Regions from separate parts of the Bradyrhizobium sp. IC4060 genome, predicted to be linked through region 1. Evidence: predicted binding sites of a transcription regulator. Region 1 holds the regulator's gene; the other holds the start of a gene.
The links. The regulator PhoB, encoded in region 1, activates phosphate uptake and scavenging genes when phosphate is short. The targets are predictions, from matches to a motif close to TGTCATNNANCTGTCAT.

Region 1 (3,405 bases):
GTGGAACGAGGTCAAGGACAAGCTCAATGCCTCCGGCCTGTCGCTCTCCGGCGGCCAGCAGCAGCGCCTCTGCATCGCCCGCACCGTCGCGGTGCGGCCCGAGGTGATCCTGTTTGACGAGCCCTGCTCGGCGCTCGACCCGATCTCGACCGCCAAGGTCGAGGAGCTGATCCAGGAATTGTCCGAGAACTACACGATCGCGATCGTCACCCACAACATGCAGCAGGCCGCGCGCGTTTCCGACAAGACCGCCTTCATGTATCTCGGCGAGTTGATCGAGTTCGACGACACCAGCAAGATCTTCACGTCGCCGAGCGATCGGCGCACGCAGGATTACATCACCGGCCGGTTCGGCTGAGGAGACGGAACATGGGTTCTGAACATACCGTAAAGGCTTTCGACAGCGACCTTCAGGAGCTCACCCGCCTGGTCGCCGAGATGGGCGGCATCGCCGAGCGCATGATCGTCGATTCCGTCGACGCGCTGATCCGCCGCGACGTCGCGCTCGGCCAGCGCGTCGTCGCCACCGACGTCGAGCTCGACGCGCTGCAGAAGCGCATCGAGGAGCGCGCCGTGCTCACCATCGCCCGCCGCCAGCCGATGGCCGTCGACCTGCGCGAGATCGTCGGCGCGATGCGCGTTGCGACCGATCTCGAGCGCATCGGCGATCTCGCCAAGAATATGGGCAAGCGCGTCGCGGCGCTGGAGACGGATTTCCATCCGCTCAAGCTGTTCCGCGGCCTGGAGCACATGACCGACCTCGTGCAGCAGCAGGTCAAGTCGGTACTGGACGCCTATGCCGCGCACGACCTGCCGGCGGCGATGGCGGTGTGGAAGGGCGACGAAGAAGTCGACGCCATCTGCACCTCGCTGTTCCGCGAGCTCCTCACCTACATGATGGAGGATCCGCGCAACATCTCGTTCTGCATCCACCTGATGTTCTGTGCCAAGAACATCGAGCGGATCGGCGACCACGCCACCAACATCGCCGAGACCGTGTTCTACATGATCGAGGGCCAGGCGATCACCGACAAGCGGCCGAAGGGCGACATGACGACCTTCGCCACGACGGTGCCGAACACCTGACGACTTAAGGAGCTACGACCACATGGGCGCACGCATTATGGTGGTTGAGGACGAGGAAGCTCTCACCGAGCTTCTTCGCTACAACCTCGAAGGCGACGGCTATGACGTCGAGACGGTGATGCGCGGCGATGACGCCGACACCCGCCTCAAGGAGCACATTCCCGATCTGATCGTGCTCGACTGGATGCTGCCGGGCCTGTCAGGCATCGAGCTGTGCCGGCGGCTTCGGACCCGCCCCGAGACCAAGCAGCTGCCGATCATCATGCTCACCGCGCGCGGCGAGGAGAGCGAACGGGTGCGCGGGCTCGCGACCGGCGCGGATGATTATATCGTCAAGCCGTTCTCGGTGCCGGAGCTGCTTGCGCGCGTGAAGGGCTTGCTCAGGCGCGCGAGCCCCGAGCGCCTCGCCACCGTGCTCGCCTATGGCGATATCGAGCTCGACCGCGACAAGCGCCGCGTGGCGCGCTCGGGCCGGCCGATCGATCTCGGTCCGACCGAATATCGCCTGCTGGAGTTCTTCCTGGAGCATCCCGGCCGCGTGTTCTCGCGCGAGCAGCTGCTCGACAGCGTCTGGGGCCGCGACATCTACATCGACGAGCGCACCGTCGACGTGCATATCGGCCGCCTGCGCAAGCTGCTCAATCTCGGCCGCGAGCAGGACCCGATCCGCACCGTCCGCGGCGCCGGCTACGCGCTGGACGATCGCTTCGCGAAGGCTGAGCAGACGTAAGGCGCCAGCGACAGCTGGTTTGGCGAACTGCGGCGCCGATCTCGGCCGTCATCCCGGGGCGCGCGCAGCGTGAGCCCGGGATCTCAGCGCGAGCGCTTGCGCTCTTCGCGATTAGCCACAGGACGTGGTTTGGCGAAGACTCGGAGTGACCATCTCGCGCAACGATTGCGCCCCGCGGTTACGGATCCCGCATTCGCGGGGATGACACCGAACGATTGGGAGCCGTCATCGTGTGACGGCTGCAGTCTTGGCGATCAAGCTTGGCGATCAAAGCTTGGCGATCAGGGAATTCCGCAAGCTCACCGCGTGCCCGGTTTCGGTGCTGCGCGACGGCGGTCCGCTGCGGGCTGATAGGCCACGCGCGAATGCTGGGCGCAGTAGGGCAGGCCGGAGAGCGCCTTGCCGCCGCAGAAGAAGAAATCCGGGCTCGAGGGATCGCCGACCGGCCAGTGGCAGGTCGCCTCGTTCAATTCCAGCAGCGACAGCCGCTGGCTCATCGGCACCACGTTGTCGTAGGTAACCGGCTCGGCTTCCAACTCGACCTCGAAGGCCTGCGCCAACGCGGTGTTGCCGCGCGCGACGGGGCGGGTCACCCGCATCATATGCTGCGCGGGCCGTGCCTTGCGCGGCCGCGGCGCTGCCGATGAAGGGCTCTTGGCGCGGCCGGACAGGCCGAGCCGGTGCACCTTGCCGATCACGGCATTGCGGGTCACATTGCCGAGCTCCGCCGCGATCTGGCTGGCCGAAAGTCCGGCCTCCCAGAGCTTCTTCAGCTGCTCGACGCGATCATCGGACCAGGTCAAAACCGTCATTGCACCCTTTCCCTCGCTGCGCGCCTGCCATCCTGGGGCCTTCGCAGCGAATGCTTTAGCCTTGAAAAACCCGTGCCGTCAGAATCCCTTAAGGCTCGCCGGGCGCGCTCAAGACGCCCGAACGTTTACGCCGGTACATGAGGACTTCTGGGATCAGAACTGCTGCACGAGATGTCGTATCTGACAGTCCAAACGCTACAATATGGCGTGACTCCCGCGCAAGAGTCCGCCGACTCGCTTCCACATGTTCCGTGGTGAAAAACCCGCAAAATCGGCACCGCAAGACTACGGAATCAGCGTTTCGCGAGGCTTTCCGGGCGGCATTGACACCCGTCTTGCCAGGCATAAGATAGTGCCACGTGCCGCCCTTAAAAGGCGGCACGTTTCGTTTTCCGGGGCCGGTCGATGGTGCGTCGCGCAATGCATGCCTCACACCGTCCGCAACATTCAAGTGACGTCATGACTAACAGCGCAGCGCCGCATTTGCTCCCCGTTTTCGCCAGGGCCGACCTCGGTTTCGAGCGCGGCGAAGGCTGCTGGCTGATCGCGACCAACGGCGATCGCTATCTCGATTTCACCTCGGGTGTCGCGGTGAATGCGCTCGGCCATGTCCATCCCGCGCTGGTCAAGGCGTTGCAGGAGCAGGCGACCAAGCTCTGGCACATGTCGAACCTGTTCCAGAGCCCTGACGGCGAGAAGCTCGCAAGCCGCCTCTGCAATGAGAGCTTTGCGGACTTCGTGTTCTTCTGCAATTCCGGCGCCGAGGCGCTGGAAGGC
Region 2 (3,405 bases), on a different contig from region 1:
GGTGCCGGTATGGACGTAGGTCGTCAGGCTGCCGCCCTCGCGGCGCACCACCATCGAGAGCTTCGCGTGCGTCTTCAATTCGAGGAAGCCGTAGACGACCTGCACGCCGGCGCGTTCGAGATCGCGTGCCCAGCGGATGTTGGCTTCTTCGTCGAACCGCGCTTTCAGCTCGATCAGCGCGGTGACTGATTTGCCGGCTTCGGCCGCTTCGGCCAGCGCGCGCACGATCGGTGAATTGTTGGAGGTGCGGTAGAGCGTCTGCTTGATCGCAACGACGTCGGGGTCGCGCGTGGCCTGCTGCAGGAATTGCACCACCACGTCGAACGACTCGTAGGGATGGTGGACGATCAGGTCCTTCTGCCGGATCGCGGCGAAGATGTCGCCGCCATGCTCGCGCACGCGTTCGGGGTGGCGCGGCACGTAAGGGGTGAATTCGAGGTCGGGCCGGTCGAGGCGGGTGAGCTGCGAGAGCTCGTTCATCGCCTGCACGCCGTCGACCAGGAAGATCTCGTCGTCGGCGGCGGAGAGCGCGTGCTGCACGAAGCTGCGCAGCTGCTCCGGCATCTTGGCGTCGATCTCGAGCCGGATCACCGATCCGCGGCGGCGGCGCTTCAGCGCGGTCTCGAACAGGCGGACGAGATCTTCGGCCTCCTCCTCGATTTCGAGCTCGGAGTCGCGGATGATCCGGAAGGCGCCTTGGCCGTGCAGATTGTAGCCGGGGAACAGGCGGTTGATGAACAGGGCGGTGGCCTGCTCCAGCGAGATCAGGCGCACCGTGCCATCCGCCGGCAGGCGGATGAAGCGGTCGATCTTGCCGGGCATGCGGATCAGCGCGTTCATCTGCTTGCCGTCGGCAGCGCGCGTGAGCTGCAGTGCGATGGTGAAGCCGAGGCTCGGAATGAACGGGAAAGGGTGGGCCGGATCGATCGCCAGCGGGGTCAGGAGAGGGAACACGTTGTGGAGGAAGTAGTCCTCGATCCAGGTTCGTTCCGCCTTTGTGACGTCCTTGCCGTCGACCAGCACGATGCCGACCTCGGCCAACGTGGCGCGCAGGTCGCGCCAGATCGCCTGCTGGTCGGAGGCGAGCTGGGAGACGGTGCGGTTGATCAGCGCGAGCTGTTCGGACGGCGTCAGGCCGTCGGGGCTGCGCTCGGCGATGCCCTCGCGGACTTGGGCCTTGATGCCGGCGACGCGAACCATGAAGAACTCGTCGAGGTTATTGGCCGAAATCGACAGGAATCGCACCCGCTCCAGCACGGGGTGGCTCGGGTTGACCGATTCCTCCAGGACGCGGCGGTTGAAATGCAGCCAGGACAGCTCGCGGTTGATGAACCGCTCGGGACTGGACGCGATCGCCGGAAGGCTCTCGGTTTCCGGGGCTTTCTCTTTGGTTTCAACAGCTTGCGCAGAGTCCATCAGAAGTCGGTCCATCCAGTTCACCCCAATTGCGACTCAAGCGCAAAAATCGGCGGGAGCATGTGTTAGAGCGATGACGTTTCGATGACATTGATGTTCCGCCCCCGCGCCGCGTCAAGCGGACTTCGGGGAGGCCTGCGAGCCTGTCAGGCGTCCCGGAGCAGCTCGGCGGCCAGCGCCCGGGTGACGGGACGGCCGAGCCGCAGGGCTTCGCTGTCGAGCAGCTCGACGGCCCGCCGGGCGGCGGCCGAGGACCGTTCCAGGCGCGTCGCGAGGTAGCCGACCACGCTCTCGTCCACATTGAGCTGGCGGTCGGCGCAGAACTTGACGATGAGGCCGCGGAACAGCTGGTCGTCGGGCGGCATCAGTGTGACCGTTGGAACGGCCCGCAGGCGCGAGCGCAGGTCGCGAAGCTCGATCGGAAGCGCGGCCGGCGCCTCGCGGCCGGTGAACAGGACGTAGGCGCCGTCCTCGCGGGCGAGGTTCATCAGGTGAAACAGGGCACGCTCGTCGAATTCCCCAGCCTTGAGATCCTCGACCACCAGCGCGCCGGTGGCGAGCGCGCCGGGCACGTCCGTCGCGGTCAGCGCATTGGCGGTGGTCGAGCGGGCGCCGGCTTCCTCGGCCCAGATCGCGGCGAGATGGCTCTTGCCGCTTCCTTCCGGGCCCGCCAGCGACATGATCCGGTTCGGCCATTCCGGCCAGCCGTCGATGAGGCCTAGACCGGCCGCATTGGCGGGGCCTTCGAGGAAGTTGTCCCGGCTGAGGCTCTCCGCATGCGGAAGCGCAAACGCCAATTGTCGGGGATGAACGCGGCCTGCCACGCTTGCTCTGCTCCATGCCGGCGCGCCGGCCCGCTTGTAGAGATTCGACTTGATGGTGCGGGACTTGGCCTTTTGCTGGGCTGCTTCCTCGCTCATTTGGCCTCGATCGTGCTCATGTGCCGCAGCCACTCGACGAGATAGAGCGACACGGAGGAGAGCGTGAAGACCGTGACGAGACCCATCAGGATGATATCATAAGGCGCGGGCTTGAAGCCGAAGGCAAGCGCCGCCAGCACCAAAGCTGCGAATGCCACTTGTGCCACCGTGTTGAGCTTGGAGACTTTCGACGGCTTCATCTCGACCGGCCGGTCGAACAACCAGGACACGATCACGGCGGCGACAATCATGATGTCGCGCGAGACCACCAGGATCACGATCCAGCGCGGGATCGCGCCCCAGATGCCGAGCGCCATGTAGATCGAGACCAGCAGCGCCTTGTCGGCGAGCGGATCGAGCAGGGCGCCGAGCTCGCTCGTCATGTTGAAGCGCTTGGCCAAAAAGCCGTCCACGGCATCGCTGATGCCGGCGATCAGGAAGACGGCGAACGCCACCTCCATTTGGCTCGACACGATGGCCCAGACGATGATCGGGACCAGCATGATGCGGCCCAAGGTAATGATATTCGGAATACTCACGAAAGCGCTTCCCGGCACCGGTTCTGACCTCAAATCCGGCCCGTTGCAGGCTGAACCGGTTGATATGTCTACATAGTATAGCGGGGAGCGCCATGCGAGCCATTGCGCGTCCCCGGAATTCAACGTAACCAGCCGCAAACCCACTGGAAATCGGGCATGACCGACCGCAAAAACGGCCTCACTTACGCCGATTCAGGCGTCGATATCGACGCGGGCAACCGCCTGGTCGACCTGATCAAGCCGATGGTGCGCGCCACCGCGCGGCCGGGCGCCGATGCCGAGATCGGCGGCTTCGGCGGCCTGTTCGACCTCAAGGCGGCCGGCTTCAAGGATCCGGTCCTCGTGGCCGCGACCGACGGTGTCGGTACCAAGGTCAAGATCGCGATCGAGACCGGCCTGCATGGCGGCATCGGCATCGACCTCGTCGCCATGAGCGTCAACGACCTCGTGGTCCAGGGCGCCGAGCCGCTGTTTTTCCTGGACTATTTCGCCTGCGGCAAGCTCGACCCCGAGGCCACGGCCGCCATCGT

Region 2: the regulator PhoB is predicted to act here: its motif matches at 1,490-1,506, upstream of I6F16_RS02440 (RNA degradosome polyphosphate kinase).

What each region holds. Positions count from the first base shown of each region.
Region 1 is NZ_JADYVJ010000010.1:186,611-190,015, reverse strand. Features, by position in the region: gene pstB (phosphate ABC transporter ATP-binding protein PstB) at 1-358, shown strand, start outside; gene phoU (phosphate signaling complex protein PhoU) at 370-1,086, shown strand; gene phoB (phosphate regulon transcriptional regulator PhoB) at 1,109-1,816, shown strand; gene I6F16_RS27890 (GcrA family cell cycle regulator) at 2,116-2,628, opposite strand; gene I6F16_RS27885 (aspartate aminotransferase family protein) at 3,088-3,405, shown strand, end outside.
Region 2 is NZ_JADYVJ010000001.1:496,032-499,436, reverse strand. Features, by position in the region: gene I6F16_RS02440 (RNA degradosome polyphosphate kinase) at 1-1,416, opposite strand, end outside; gene I6F16_RS02435 (DnaA/Hda family protein) at 1,563-2,240, opposite strand; gene I6F16_RS02430 (CDP-alcohol phosphatidyltransferase family protein) at 2,333-2,875, opposite strand; gene purM (phosphoribosylformylglycinamidine cyclo-ligase) at 3,032-3,405, shown strand, end outside.